2 regions of the Enterococcus sp. R12 genome follow, and region 2 is predicted to be linked to the other one. Evidence: riboswitches for the same ligand, from Rfam matches in the RefSeq annotation. Region 2 holds a riboswitch; the other holds the start of a gene.

Region 1 (7,778 bases), 120 kb from region 2:
TTTACAGCGTTTGAAAACCGATCATTTGGATGCGCTACTATTGCATCGCCCTGATACTTTGTTTGAACCAGAAGAAGTGGCAGCTGCCTTTGATCAATTAGAAAAAGACGGCAAAGTGAAATACTTCGGTGTCAGCAATCAAAAACCTGGTCAAATCGAATTGTTGAAAAAATATGTTTCCCAACCTTTAGTAGCGAATCAGCTGCAATTCGGGATCATGCATACGGGAATGATCGATCAAGGAATTCATGTCAACATGACGGATGCTGGTAGTGTCGATCATGATGGAGAAATTCTTGAATATTCTCGCTTGCATGAGATGACGATCCAAGCTTGGTCTCCGTATCAATATGGTTTCTTCGAAGGTGTCTTTATCGGTAATGAGAAATTCCCAGAGTTGAACGAAAAATTGACCGAACTAGCGGACAAGTATCAAACGACACCAACAGGTATTGCTTCTGCGTGGATCTTACGTCACCCTGCAAACATGCAAGTGATTGCTGGAACGATGACCCCACATCGGATCGAAGAAATCGCGCAAGCATCTTCGATCGTATTGACCCGCCATGAATGGTATGAGGTGTATAAAGCAGCAGGGAACATCTTGCCGTAATTTATTAGTAAATCCCGTTTTTTTCAGTACTTATAAGGATGAATGTTCGTAAAAGACGAACATTCATCCTTTTTTTTCAAAAAGTATTTCTAAAAAGCTTGTATTTCACTTCTAGGTGGTTTAAATTGTTGTGGGCGTTAAAAATAGGCTGAGGCCATTTGATGCTTGCTTCACTCTTAGTAAGATTTGGAGGATATTTTTATGTTTGACATGAAAGTTTTTGATTACGAAGATATACAACTGATTCCTAACAAGTGTATCGTGAACAGTCGTTCAGAATGTGATACCACGGTGACATTAGGCGGACACTCTTTTAAGATGCCTGTCGTTCCTGCAAATATGCAAACGATTATTGATGATTCGATCGCAGAATTTTTAGCTGAAAATGGCTATTTTTATATTATGCACCGCTTTGATGAAGAAGCGCGGATTCCATTTATCAAAAAAATGAAAAGCCGTGGCTTGATTGCTTCTATCAGCGTAGGTGTCAAAGAAAATGAATATGCCTTTGTGGAAGAACTAGCTGACAAAGAGCTTGTTCCTGATTTTATTACGATCGATATTGCTCATGGCCACTCAAACGCCGTGATCAATATGATCCAACACATCAAGAAGCATTTGCCAGCAACGTTTGTGATCGCTGGAAATGTTGGAACGCCAGAAGCAGTTCGTGAATTGGAAAACGCTGGTGCAGATGCAACGAAAGTCGGCATTGGACCTGGGAAAGTGTGTATCACAAAAATCAAAACTGGTTTCGGGACTGGCGGCTGGCAGTTAGCAGCACTACGTTGGTGTGCCAAAGCTGCTCGCAAACCAATCATTGCAGATGGGGGCATTCGGACACACGGCGATATCGCTAAATCTGTCCGTTTCGGTGCAACAATGGTCATGATCGGTTCATTGTTTGCAGGTCATGAAGAATCACCTGGTGAAACGAAAGTAGAAAACGGTGTTGTGATGAAAGAATACTTTGGTTCTGCATCGGAATTTCAAAAAGGCGAAAAGAAAAACGTGGAAGGAAAGAAAATTTGGATTCAATACAAAGGTTCTTTGAAAGACACGTTAGTTGAAATGCAGCAAGACTTGCAGTCATCGATCTCTTATGCAGGTGGAAAAGATTTAGAATCGATTCGTAAAGTGGATTACGTAATCGTGAAAAATTCGATTTTCAATGGAGATACGATCTAAACAGGATACTAAAGAAGCGACCTTCTATTGGTCGTTTCTTTTTTTGTAAGAAGAACCATTTTGTTTTTCTGTTTTCTTCGTTATAATAGAAGCAATGAAGAGTAGAGGAGCGGGTGACCAAATGACAATCAAAGTGATGTCAGTGTTCGGTACCAGACCGGAAGCCATCAAAATGGCGCCACTAGTAAAGGAATTGGAAAACGACCCGCGTTTTGAATCGATCGTTGTGGTGACGGCGCAGCATCGAGAAATGTTGGATCAAGTATTAACGGTTTTTGAGATCGCACCAGACTATGATCTGGATATTATGACTTTAGGGCAAACCTTGACAGGGATTACCACCAAAGTTTTACTGGATCTAGAACCGATCCTGCAAAAAGAAACTCCTGATATCGTGCTGGTTCATGGGGATACGACCACCGCTTATGCAGCCGCGACGGCCGCCTTTTATCAGCAAATTCCTGTGGGTCATGTGGAAGCCGGTTTGCGCACATGGAACAAAAAATCTCCTTATCCAGAAGAAGCCAATCGTCAGTTAATCGATGTCTTAGCTGATTTTTATTTTGCGCCAACTTCCCAAAGCAAAAAAAATCTGCTGGCTGAAAACCGCAATGAGGCTGCGATTTATGTAACAGGTAATACCGCCATTGATGCGATGCGTTATACGATCTCGGAGGAATACCAGCATCCAGAACTTTCCGCAGCAGATCAAACCATGATCCTATTAACAATGCATCGTCGAGAAAACTTAGGTGCTCCGATGCAGCAGGTCTTTCGTGCTTTAGCACAGATCGCAAAGGAGAAGCCAACGATCAAAGTGGTTTTCCCTATGCACAAGAATCCCCAAGTCCGAGGGATTGCTCAGGAGATTCTTGGGGAACTAGCAAATGTTACGTTGATTGAGCCTTTAGATGTCATTGATTTTCATAACGTTGCGAATCAAAGTACCTTGATTTTGACGGATTCCGGTGGTGTCCAAGAAGAAGCGCCGTCATTAGGCGTTCCTGTTTTGGTCTTGCGAGATACAACAGAGCGCCCCGAAGGCATTGCTGCAGGTACGTTAAAACTGATCGGTACGTCTGAAGCTGCGGTTTATCAAGAAACAAAGCGACTGCTAGAAGATCCAGAAGCTTACAATGCCATGGCACATGCAGAAAATCCATACGGCGATGGGAAAGCAAGCCAGCGAATCCTGCAAATTTTAGCCGATCATTTTTCGTGAGAGCTAGAGTGAATAATAATTCTCCCAGTATAGGTGAACATAGAGAAAGAGGCAGCTGTTTGTCAAATGGCTGTCTTTTTATATACATGAAACCTGCGGGAACGCCGTTTCCATTTTTCGTTGATTGTGACAAACGAAGAAGCTTGATTAAGTGTGAGTTTCGCTTTGAAAGGATTTCTGTTCATCTGCTCGTATATAAAGGTTTATCAAGTATAAAATCACATCAGTTCTTTAACATTGTTATTTTATTGTAAGACCTTTCATTTGAAAACCTATGGAAAACTTTGAAAAAAGGGTACTTTTTTCCTTAGATGCTGTTGACATTGGTTAGGATAGCAGTTATTATGTGGGTAGTTGGAAGAAAGACTTCCGACGAACTGACATTTTATACAAATAATTGTTAGGTGAGGCTCCTATATGGACACAAGCTGCTGCCGCAAAAGCATCGAGAGATGCTTAGTTGGTAGGACAGGTCTAATCGTGAAGGTTAAACCCAAAGCAGCTGATAGCAAATTTGCTATCTACGCCCTATAGTGCTAAAGCTCTACAATGATCATGAGTTTTTTACGCATGCTTATTGGGAGCGTGCGTTTTTTTGTGTCTTTTGCGCGCGTTCCACAGTGACTTACCTAATAAAAAGAAAGGAAGATTCACATGGAATACCCCAGTCCCCAGATGAAACAGCGGAGTAGTTATCGAATCGCTAGGGGTGGCGTAAGCAACTCCTAAGTGCTAGGAGGAAAAAAGGATGTTAAAAAAACTATCGAAAGATCAAGAACTAAAATTACTTGCAAAATTGACCGAAAGAGAATTATTGATGGAGATGCGGACCTCCTTCCAAGGGTTATCGGAAGAAGATGCTGCAGAACGTTTAGCAGAGTATGGTCCAAATAAAGTCGACGCACAAAAACCAATACCCGCTTGGTTGATGATCTTAGGCGCTTTTAAAGATCCCTTTGTGTTAGTTTTAGCCCTATTAATGATTATTTCTTTTGTAACAGGCGATATTGAAGCAGTGATCGTGATGGGAATCATGATTTTAGCCAGTGTTATGATTACTTTCGTCCAAGAATACCGTTCCCAAAAAGCAAGCTTAGCGTTAAAAGAACTTATTGAAAATACTTGTTCCGTAACCAGAGATGGAATCACGAGAGAAATTCCAATGGATGAAGTCGTTCCTGGAGACATCGTCACCTTAGCAACTGGCGATATGATCCCTGCGGATGCGATCTTGATTTGGACCAAAGATTTATTTATCAATCAATCTTCATTAACAGGCGAATCAATGCCCGTTGAAAAATTTGTCGATGCTGGGATCAAAGAAAGCGATGAACAAATTTCTGCACTAGATATGCAAGATCTTGTTTTCATGGGTACCGATGTCTTAAGTGGTCAAGGAAAAGCCATTATTTTGAAAACCGGTCAAAGTACATTCTTTGGCGATATTGCTAAAAATGCGACCACGAAACGCGGCAAAACAACCTTTGAAGATGGCTTAACGAAAGTCAGCAAACTATTGTTGCGAATGGTCATGGTTCTTTTCCCAATCGTTTTACTGATCAATGGATTAACCAAGGGTGATTGGGGTGAAGCGTTGTTCTTCGCGATTGCAGTAGCAGTTGGTTTGACGCCAGAAATGCTACCAATGATCGTTACCAGTAACTTAGCCAAAGGGGCGATCTCTTTATCAAAAGAAAAAGTGATCGTCAAAGAATTGCCTTCGATTCAAAACTTAGGTGCAATGGATGTCCTATGTACCGATAAAACGGGTACGATCACCGAAGATCGTGTCGTGTTGGTGCAACATTTAAACCCGTTTGGCGTAGAAGATAAACAAGTTCTTGATATGACCTATTTAAATTCTTACTATCAAACAGGGTGGAAAAACCTGATGGATATCGCAGTGCTAAACTACTATGAAGAAGAAGGTTTGGCAGCGCCATTCAACGATGTGACAAAAATCGATGAGATTCCTTTTGACTTTTCACGTCGTCGCTTAACGGTTGTTGTCAATGCGGATGGTCATCAACTGATGGTCACAAAAGGTGCAGCTGAAGAAATGGAACAAGTCTGCAAATACGTAGAAGTTGATGGCAAAGTGATGGAATTGACTCCTCAATTGAGAGAGCAATTACGTCAAGTGAACCTGCGCTTGAATAAACAAGGGATGCGTGTGTTAACGGTTGCCGTAAAACGCGATGCCCACGCAGATGCCGTTTATTCTGTAGCAGACGAACAAGACATGATCATGATTGGCTTTATGGGCTTCTTAGATCCAGCAAAAGAAACAGCCAAAACAGCGATTGCTTCTTTACATGGTCATGGCATCAATGTCAAAGTGTTGACTGGAGATAATGCGATCGTTGCGCAAAAAGTTTGCCGAGATGTTGGTATCGATGCAGATGAATACTTATTGGGAACCGATATTGATCATCTATCAGATGAAGAGTTAGCAGCGAAAGCTGCAAAAACCAATCTGTTTGCAAAATTAAACCCAATGCAAAAATCACGAATCATTGAAACCATTCAAGCAGCAGGCCATACGGTTGGCTTTATGGGAGATGGCATCAACGATGCGCCTGCTTTACGCACGGCAGATGTTGGCATCTCGGTTGATACAGCAGCAGATATCACCAAAGATGCCAGCTCGATCATTCTATTAGAAAAAAGTTTAAATGTCCTTGATAAAGGGGTCATCGAAGGGCGCAAAGTATTTACCAATATGATGAAGTACATCAAAATGACGTTGAGTTCGAACTTCGGGAATGTCTTCTCGATCTTAGTTGCTAGTGCCTTTTTACCTTTCTTACCAATGTTGTCCATTCAATTGTTGGTTCAAAACTTGGTGTACGATATGGCACAATTGACGATTCCATGGGATAACGTAGACAAAGCAGAGTTAGAAAAACCAGTTAAATGGCAAGTAGGCGGACTATTGAAGTTTACCGTCGGCATTGGACCGGTCAGCAGCATCTTTGATATTTTGACCTTCTTTGTGATGTGGCATGTCTTCAGTGCAAATACGATCCAAGAGCAAGCCTTGTTCCAAGCAGGATGGTTTATGATCGGCTTAACGACACAAACCTTAGTCGTTCACATGATCCGAACAAGAAAATTACCATTTATCAATAGTATTGCTTCACCGGCAGTCCTGATCTCCAGCGTCCTAGCGATTGCAGTTGGCTTCTTAGTTATCTTGACGCCATTGCACACCGTCTTCGATTTTGCGGCGCTGCCATCAAGCTACTGGCCATGGTTTATTGGTATCAATTTCGCTTATTTAGTAACAGTTGAATTTGCCAAACGCATTTATATTCATGTAACGAAAGAATGGATTTAAAAAAACAGGTCGGCGTTCTTCCTATGGAGGGGAGAATTGCCGATCTGTTTCTTTTTATCCGATCTCTGTATTATTTTTTTCTCATCTTAAGAAAATTCTTTTTGATTCAAGTCGAATCCTTCACAAGTAATAAAAGGAGGTTAATGGTAAATCTGTTTAGCCAAATGATGATTGCTGTACTATTCTTAAATAAAAAAAAGAATCTGAAAAGAAAAAATTGAAGAAAGCGATTGCTTAAATGTGATTAATTTCACTAATGTTTTCTTAAGAGTTGCTACAGTGGGAATTGTTTTATTAAAAAAAATACCCTTTTCACTTGTCATTTTCGAAGTTAAATGATAATTTATAAGAGTAAATGAAATTTCGATAGTACAGATTTAAACCCTGTTACATACGAAAGTGAATTTTTATATCAGAGAGGAAAGTGTGTCAAGATGGCAAAAAAACAAAAAGCACTTGATTTCCAAGCGATTTTGGAGCAAGTCAATGCGGATTTTCCAACTTACCAAGCTTTGGACAAAGACGGGAAAATTGTAAATCAAGAGTTAGTACCAGATTTAAGTGACGACGATTTAGTTGAATTGATGACTCGTATGGTATGGTCTCGTGTATTAGACCAACGCTCAACTGCGTTAAACCGTCAAGGTCGTCTAGGTTTCTTCGCGCCAACTGCTGGACAAGAAGCAAGCCAATTAGCAAGTCAATTTGCTTTTGAAAAAGAAGACGTTCTATTACCTGGTTACCGTGATGTACCACAATTGATCCAACACGGTCTGCCATTGAAAGAAGCGTTCTTATGGTCACGTGGTCACGTTGCCGGGAACCTTTACCCAGAAGATTTAAAAGCATTGCCACCACAAATCATCATCGGTGCACAATACGTCCAAGCAGCCGGCGTTGCTTTAGGATTGAAAAAACGCAATAAGAAAAATGTTGTATTCACTTATACAGGTGATGGCGGTTCTTCACAAGGGGACTTCTATGAAGCAATCAACTTTGCAGGGGCATACCATGCAAACGCTGTATTCTACATCCAAAACAATGGTTTTGCGATCTCTACACCTCGTGAAGTACAAAGTGCGGCACCAACATTGGCACAAAAAGCAGCAGCAGCTGGGATTCCTGGTATCCAAGTTGACGGTATGGATCCATTGGCAGTGTACTATGTTTCTAAAGCAGCTCGTGAATGGGCAGCAAACGGCAACGGTCCTGTATTGATCGAAACCTTGACTTACCGTTACGGTCCACATACATTGTCTGGTGATGATCCAACCCGTTACCGTTCAAAAGACATGGACAGCGAATGGCAACAAAAAGATCCATTGGTACGTTTCCGTACTTACCTAACTGAAAAAGGACTTTGGTCTGAAGAAAAAGAAGAACAAGTCATTGAACAAACAAAAGAAGAAATCAAA
Region 2 (7,778 bases):
TTGCAAAGTTTTTTAAGGAAAGTCGCTATTTACAAGAAAATCGTGTCATCAAAAAGAACGACCGATATACGTTACCTGTGCGTGCTGAATTTCAACAGCAATTTAACGGAACGATCATCGAACGTTCCAATAAACGAGCGACTGTCTTTATTGAACCTGAGGCAGCTGCCCGTTTAAATGATCGATTGATCTTGGCGCAAGCAGAAGAAACAGCCGCTCAATACCAAGTGTTGTCAGAGTTGACAGGGGCGATCGCCGAACAAATGAACGCCGTGTTTGCCTGTCTTGACATTTTAGTTGTGCTGGATATTATTTTTGCTCGGGGAAAATATTGTCGAGAAATCAATGGGCAGGCGATAACTATGACTGAGGAAGAAGTTTTGCTTTTTGATCACGTCCGTCATCCTTTGCTGGGGAGTGATGCGGTTCCTCTTTCTTTAAAACTTGGCGAAGAAAACCGCTGCATGGTCATCACGGGTCCAAATGCTGGAGGCAAGACCGTCGTCTTAAAAACCGTTGGACTTGTTTGCGCCATGGCTCATTATGGCTTATTTCCAGCACACAATGGCAAAAGCACTGTTCCGTTTTTAAAAAGTCTTTGGATGGATATTGGCGATCAACAAAGTCTGGAAAATTCTTTAAGTACCTTCTCTGGACACATGTCGAACATTGCTCAGATTATGAAGAATGCTACCCGACACAGTATTGTTTTATTGGATGAAATCGGCAGCGGTACTGAGCCCAATGAAGGGGCTGCTTTGGCGATCGTCATCATGGAATCCATCTATCGCTCAGGAGCTTTAATGATCGCAACAACGCATTATGGTGAAATCAAGCAGTTTGCCGTCGATCATCAAGATTTCGAAACAGCGGCAATGGCTTTTGATGCCAAAACCTTGACACCAAAATATCGCTTGCTGACGAATGCAGTCGGTGATAGTAATGCGTTTTGGATTGCCGAGAAGATGGCGATCCCCGTTGACGTAGTCCAGACGGCCAAGGAATATTTAAAGCATAAAACCTATTCTTTTGAGAAGCAGCCTTTTGAAAAGGGGAAGAAACAACCCCCTCAACAAGAAGCCAAGATAGATCTTATTTTTCAAAAAGGAGACTTGGTCTTTTCAACAAAGCATAACCAGCGCGGACTTTTTTATGAGTATTTGGAACAAGGACAAGCGAAAATTTCAATAGAGAAACAATTTTTTGTTGTTGCCGCACGTCGCTTGCAACTCCTCACAAAGCGAGAGGTGCTCTATCCCGCAGGTTATGATCTTGATCAGCTATTCGTTGAGTTTGCGCAGCGCAAGTTTACTCGAGATATTGAACGGGGATCTAAAAAAGCGCAGAAGCAGTTACGAAAAGCAGCGCAAGAACGGCAAACCAATCGACCAGTGGATTGATAAATCAAGAAAACTTTCAATCGATAGACCAAAATCAAGCAAGCAGTCCTTTTTCAGCACCTAGAAAAAGGACTGCTTTTTTAAAATGATCGTTTTTTTAATAACGTCCTTTATCGATGCCGTTCCTTTGTTTGGATGATTATTTTGGTTGTTTTTTCTTTATAGAGCAGAAAATATTCGAAATATCTAAATTCTTTAAGAAAAGTTAAAGAAAAATAAAAATAACAGAGAATTGGTTGTATCTTTATTCGAGGAAGGGTACCATTCATATTGGATTGAAAAATAACATATAACCTTGTTAGGTGAGGCTCCTATACAAACACAAGCTATTGCGCAGAAACGTCGAAAGACGCCAATGTGTAAAACAGGAATTGTCGGATTAAGGCTTTTCATAAAATAGCTAAGAGAGCAAATGACTTTCTTTACGTTGTATAGTGCTAAAACTCGGACGATGAGATTGCTGCTAAAGTCTGACGTCCTAAGAGAAGTGAGACTTTTTTGCTTTTCTTTCTGATGGATGACGAAGCTCATAGAGCAAAATAACTGGTACCGTCTGAACACCTACTCCAAGGCAAGAGGAGTGGAAGCAATGATAGAAAAAAAGAAGATCGATTGGCTGCTGATCATAGCTTATTTGCTATTGAGCCTTATCGGTCTTTTAATGATTTATAGTGCAAGTTCATACCGTTTATTAACGAGAGATCAACCACCAGCGTCGCTATTTATCCGTCAATTGGTCTTTTTGTTACTTAGCTGGGTTCTTTTATTCATTATTCAGCGGACGCGAAGAGAGATTTTGCTTAGCAAATACTTAGCGATCGGTCTGCTAGCATTTGGGATCATTACCTTGCTCTTAGCTCGTTTGCCCTTTTTCGGTGTCTCTGTTAATGGGGCACAACGCTGGGTCTCGATCGCAGGGATTCAATTTCAACCATCAGAGATTGTGAATGTAGGGATGGTCTTGTACCTTGCTCATTACTTTCAAACTGCAAAAACCACCTTGCAGGAAATGAAACGTCCGCTTTTCGTTTTGTTTTTGTGCTGTGTGTTGATCCTGATTCAACCGAAAGTAGCCGGTGTGATGATTTTACTCTTTTTAGCATTTGTCATGATAACTACGGTACAAGTTCCCGTGAAGCTGACGGCTCTTTTATTTGGTGGCTTAGTGATCAGTCTATTCCTGGTTGCCCTGTTGATCATGTTTTTAGGTGACAATGATTTATTGCCCCACATGTTTATGCACGTATATAACCGAATTCGCTTAGTAGGCGATCCATTCTCCGACCCTTACAATCAGGGGTTCCAAATGATCCATTCTTACTATGCTTTATTTAATGGAGGGCTTACTGGTCTCGGTTTAGGAAACAGTATTACGAAAAAAGGCTTTTTACCAGTTGCGGAAACCGATTTTATTTTTTCCGTTTTAGTAGAAGAGCTTGGCTTGCTTTTCGGGATTTTTGTTATTGGCTTATTATTCGTAATCATCTTACGTTTATTTATTCGTTCCGCAGCTATTGAAAACCCTCAGATTGGGTTGATATTGCTAGGAACAAGTACATTACTTTTGTTGCAAACAAGTATCAATATAGCCAGTATTTTAGGGTTGATGCCGATGACGGGGGTACCGTTGCCATTTATCAGCTATGGTGGCTCCAGCTACTTTATTCTTTCATTTGCCTTTAGTATGTGCCTGAAATTAGAGCGAGAGGAGGGCAAACGAAATGAAGTTCCTCAAACGACATGATGCAAACTATGCCTTGCTGCTACCCGTTTTTCTGCTTTTTTTGCTAAGCATTTGGGTACAACATCAAGCTTCTGTAATGGATGGCAATGATCCTTCTGGAATCGTTTTTCGACAGATCGTTTTTTGTGTTCTATCCGCCATCGCGCTCTTCGTTACAAGTTTGATCCCAACCAATTTGCTCTTACGCTTTTCGGGTCTTTTGTATGTATTGGCACTAGGTCTGATGGCTTCTCTTCATTGGTTCTACGATCAAACGATGTTTGAGCAGACGCATACCAAACGCTGGATCAGAATCGGCGACTTTACCATTCAGCCCTCAGAGTTTATGAAAGTGGCCTTTATGCTTTTTATGGTCTATCTCACCTTAGTATATGAAAAACGAAAAGCCGAACGGACCATTAAATCTGATTTGATCTACGTCACTAAGATCTTGCTTTATAGTATACCGACATTTCTATTGATGTTTATGCAACGGGACTTTGGTACGAGTTTAGTGTTTATTGTGATGTTAGGGGCTTTATTTATTATCTCGGGTGTTCATTGGAAAATTTTGACCGTAGTGATCGGTTTGATCGCAGCCCTCGGCGCTATTTTATTGCTGCTCGTGTTTACGGAATGGGGCAATCGTGTCTTGTTTCGACTTCATTTCTCGCAGTATCAATTAGACCGAGTGCGAGCTTGGGCAGATCCCCTAGCGTACCAAGACTCTATCGCGTTCCAACAAGTTCGCAGTATGTGGGCGATTGGCTCAGGAGGCTTATTGGGAGCGCCTGACACCCATACGACAGTGTACGTGCCGGTTCGTGAATCAGATATGATTTTTACAGTTATTGGTGAAACCTATGGCTTTTTAGGAAGTACCTTAGTGATCTTCTTGTATTTTTATCTCATCTATCAAATCATCTTCGCCGCGTTAAAAACGAATAACAAGGCGTCGGTCTATATCGCCATCACGTACGTTTTTGGCTTAGTCTTTCAGATCTTTGAAAATATCGGAGCGGCGATTGGGTTGTTGCCATTAACGGGAATTCCTTTGCCATTCTTAAGCCAAGGAGGAACCTCGTTGATTGCGATCAGTATTGCGATGGGAATTATTTTCGGGTTAGAAAAATTCCCGACTAAAGCGAAGAAACGATCGTACGCATTAAAAGAAAGTAGGGGATTAACATGAGCAAGACAGCAAAACAAGGGTTGATAGGTGGACTGCTTTGTAGCTGTTTCGCATGGTTGTTTTTCCTTGTAGCATTAGAGCCGCAGTGGTTCCAAACGCTTGATACCCTGTTTTCCCACGTGCCTCAATGGCGGACGGCTACAGTAGAAGCGATTTTTGTTCCGCTTGCTAGCACGGCAACGATCGTCCCCATAGCAGCTATTCATTTTCTATTGGCAGCAATTTTGTTTCTTCGGAAGAAACGGATCGAGAGTTTTTGGTTGATGGGAAATATGATCATAATCAGTGGTGTTGGCCAAGTGATCAAGAAATTCGTTGATCGCCCAAGACCGGAGTTTGCTGATAGTATGGAACGGGCGTCCGCCAGTTTTCCAAGTGGCCATACACTATTAGCGACCACGCTAATTATTTCTCTCCTCTTTTTCTTCGCACAAACAGCGCCTGGCCAAAGAGGCAAACGTCCTATTAGCCAAAAACTAGCTATGTTGTTGGGATTGGTTTATTTACTGCTTATTATGATGAGCCGCTTGCTATTTGGGGTTCACTATCCTAGTGACTTGTTAGCGAGTATCTTGTTGGCAAGTGGAATCAGTTTTATCACATCTGCTTTTGTATTTTCGTTCAAAAAAAGTGTGCGTAGGGGGAAGTAAAATGAGTACAGCGAAAAAACTGATAATTGTCTTCTTAGTACTGTTGATGGGCATCGTATCCGCCGGAACCGCCTATGCTATTAGGGTGTATTTTCAAGTAGAGGATGTTGTGGAGTCTATCCATCGACCGATCGAAGGGCGAGAAGAGGCGGAGGTTATCGAAAACGCCGAGCCCTTAAGTCTTCTCTTGTTAGGGATCGCCAATGACTCTCGTCGCAAAACGGATTACCGGGCAAACACGATCATGGTAGCGACGTTGAATCCTGCTACACGCAAAACGACCCTCACAAGTATTCCTCGAGATGCTTATGTGGAGATCGTTGGGCAAGGCTATCAGGATAAGATCAATCATGCCCATTCATTCGGTGGCGCAAAAATGATGATCGAAACTGTCGAACAATACTTGGATATACCGATTCATCATTATTTCTCCTTAAACATGGATGGGATGGCAGATCTTGTCGATGCGATTGGTGGAATCACGGTTGAAAATGAGTTTGCTTTTACGGCAGAAAAAATCGATTACCCAGAGGGGACGCTCGAATTAGATGGCTGGGAGGCACTTCAATATACTCGTATGCGCAAAGATGACCCCGAAGGTGACTATGGACGCCAACGTCGTCAGCGAGAAGTGACAGAGATTTTGGCGAATGAATTAGTTTCTCTATCAAGCGTGATGCGGATTCAGGATCTGTTAACGATTATTGGGGAAAATGGTGAAACAGATTTAACGTTTTCTCAGATGAGTCAACTATTCACCCAATATCAATCGGCACTCGTTACTGTCGAATCTTACCAAATGGCGGGTACTGGGTTCACTGGCGATGGCTTTAGAGGTGAATACGGTATCTCTTATCAAGAAGTGTCGCCTGAAGAACAACAAGCGACGAGTCAGCGTTTAAAAAGCGAATTAATGCTTGATTAAGTAAGCCTTGGGTTTAATTAGTAATAACACCACTTACTCTTTGTTCCTCTAGTAAATCGTGATTAGAGTTGACAGCTGCTTTTCCTCAGGATACTCTTTAGTCAAGCAAAGCAATTCGGCTTGAAGGGTAGCAAGAGCCTGTTCGGAGAAGGACTGTTAACTCTTTATTTGTTGCTATATCGTTTGGTTAAAAGTTACAAGGGGGAAAAGAATGACTGTCATCTTTAAAGATCAATTACCAGCGGATTCAAATCAGATTCTCGCTTTATATAAATGTGTTGGCTGGGTCGCCTATACGAAAGAGCCAGAGCGACTATTAAACGGCCTAGCTCAGTCACAGGTGATCACTGCCTATGTTGAAGAGCAGCTAGTCGGACTTATTCGATGTATAACCGATGGACAAACTATTCTTTATATTCAGGATCTGTTAGTAGCGCCAGCGTTCCAACGTCAAAAAATTGGCCAGCGATTGCTCAAAAAAATGCTGGCGAGATATCCATCGATTCGACAAAAGGTTTTGATCACGGACAACACAGAGAAAACGCGCCGATTTTATGAGTCTTGCGGCTTTTCCTCAGTAGAAACGCAGCAAATTGCAGCATTTATTTATTTACCTAAAAACGAGTAAATAGCCAGAGACCCGATCGCTAGTTGAAAATGGTCAATTTATTAACGGTTTTATGTTTGATGAAGGAGTGGGAGAAATGAAGCTGCGATTTGCGTTATTTGTGTTAAGTTTAGTGATTGGTGTTGGCGCATGTGGAGGAAGCATGCTGGCGTTTATGAGTATTGAGCCATTAAGGAAAGGACAGTCATTTGCTGGGTTGGAATCGTCCATGCTCCAAGGAACGCCATTTACAACATTTTTGATTCCCGGGGTGTTTTTGCTAATTGTGTTAGGACTGGGCAATTTATTGTCAGCTATCCGATTGTGGCGCAACCAAGGGTATCATGGCGAATTGCTTTTAGGCATCTGTTTAGTTATCTGGATCATTGTTCAAGTGATTTTATTAAGGGGCGGGAATGTTTTGCATCTGATTTTCTTAGTGTTAGGTTTACTCCAGCTCGGTGTGGCAGCTTACTGTATCAAACACTTGCAACTCTCGGTTCCTTTTTCTGCTCATCAAAATTGATTTTTGCAGAAGGGTTTTATGGGGGAAATAATTAAATTACTCAAAAGTTTCCTATGTAAAACGTGGATTTTTGAAAAAATATTCGCAAAAGGATCATTCGCTTAAAAAATTATGATAAACTGAAAGAAGTGAACGTATTTTCTAGAATCAGGAGGATCAATTATTGGAGTTTCTTAAAAAATCAAAAATTTTTGCAGGTCTGGTGATCGTCTGCCTTTTAGGGATCGCCGTCTGGATCTATTCAAATATACTGTTTGTTTTTCGACCATTAGAAGCAATCTTTTCTAGTGTCTTTTTACCTGTACTGATATCCATTTTTATTTTTTATATCTTTTTGCCTTTCTTTAATTGGGTAAAAAGAAGGACGAAAAAGAAAAGCATTGCGCTGTATGCGACACTGTTGTTGATCGTTTTTGCAGCCTATTTGATCATTCAGGTGATTGGACCCGCATTAGCCTATGAGATGGGACGCTTTATCAATCAAATACCCGTTATCATCAATTTGGTGATCGATAACATCGATCATTCCTATTTGGAGGAACTTTTCGGTCCTTTCATTGATTCGATCGATATTTCGCAAGCGAGCAATTTCGCTTTGCAGTTTATTACCGGGGCAACGAATAGTCTGACGAGTTTGATCTCCATCGTTTCTCACTCAGCGATCGTTTTGTTTACGATCCCACTGCTCTTAGTCTATATGTTTAAAGACGGTGAGAAAGTGCCAGACTTTTTAGCAAACAAAACACCGAAAAAGT

What was found. A riboswitch is a leader RNA that binds a small molecule or an ion and turns the genes downstream of it on or off. The one in region 2 is predicted to bind magnesium.
Region 1: another riboswitch for magnesium. It lies ahead of mgtA (magnesium-translocating P-type ATPase); the one in region 2 lies ahead of ACTW1R_RS09025 (FtsW/RodA/SpoVE family cell cycle protein).

What each region holds. Positions count from the first base shown of each region.
Region 1 is NZ_CM176874.1:2,066,418-2,074,195, reverse strand. Features, by position in the region: gene ACTW1R_RS09585 (aldo/keto reductase) at 1-613, shown strand, start outside; gene guaC (GMP reductase) at 824-1,801, shown strand; gene wecB (non-hydrolyzing UDP-N-acetylglucosamine 2-epimerase) at 1,923-3,023, shown strand; M-box (ykoK) riboswitch at 3,413-3,584, shown strand; gene mgtA (magnesium-translocating P-type ATPase) at 3,772-6,363, shown strand; gene pdhA (pyruvate dehydrogenase (acetyl-transferring) E1 component subunit alpha) at 6,798-7,778, shown strand, end outside.
Region 2 is NZ_CM176874.1:1,944,104-1,951,881, reverse strand. Features, by position in the region: gene ACTW1R_RS09030 (endonuclease MutS2) at 1-1,400, shown strand, start outside; M-box (ykoK) riboswitch at 1,688-1,863, shown strand; gene ACTW1R_RS09025 (FtsW/RodA/SpoVE family cell cycle protein) at 1,990-3,144, shown strand; gene ACTW1R_RS09020 (FtsW/RodA/SpoVE family cell cycle protein) at 3,122-4,315, shown strand; gene ACTW1R_RS09015 (phosphatase PAP2 family protein) at 4,312-4,965, shown strand; gene ACTW1R_RS09010 (LCP family glycopolymer transferase) at 4,967-5,890, shown strand; gene ACTW1R_RS09005 (GNAT family N-acetyltransferase) at 6,102-6,518, shown strand; gene ACTW1R_RS09000 (hypothetical protein) at 6,595-7,023, shown strand; gene ACTW1R_RS08995 (AI-2E family transporter) at 7,187-7,778, shown strand, end outside.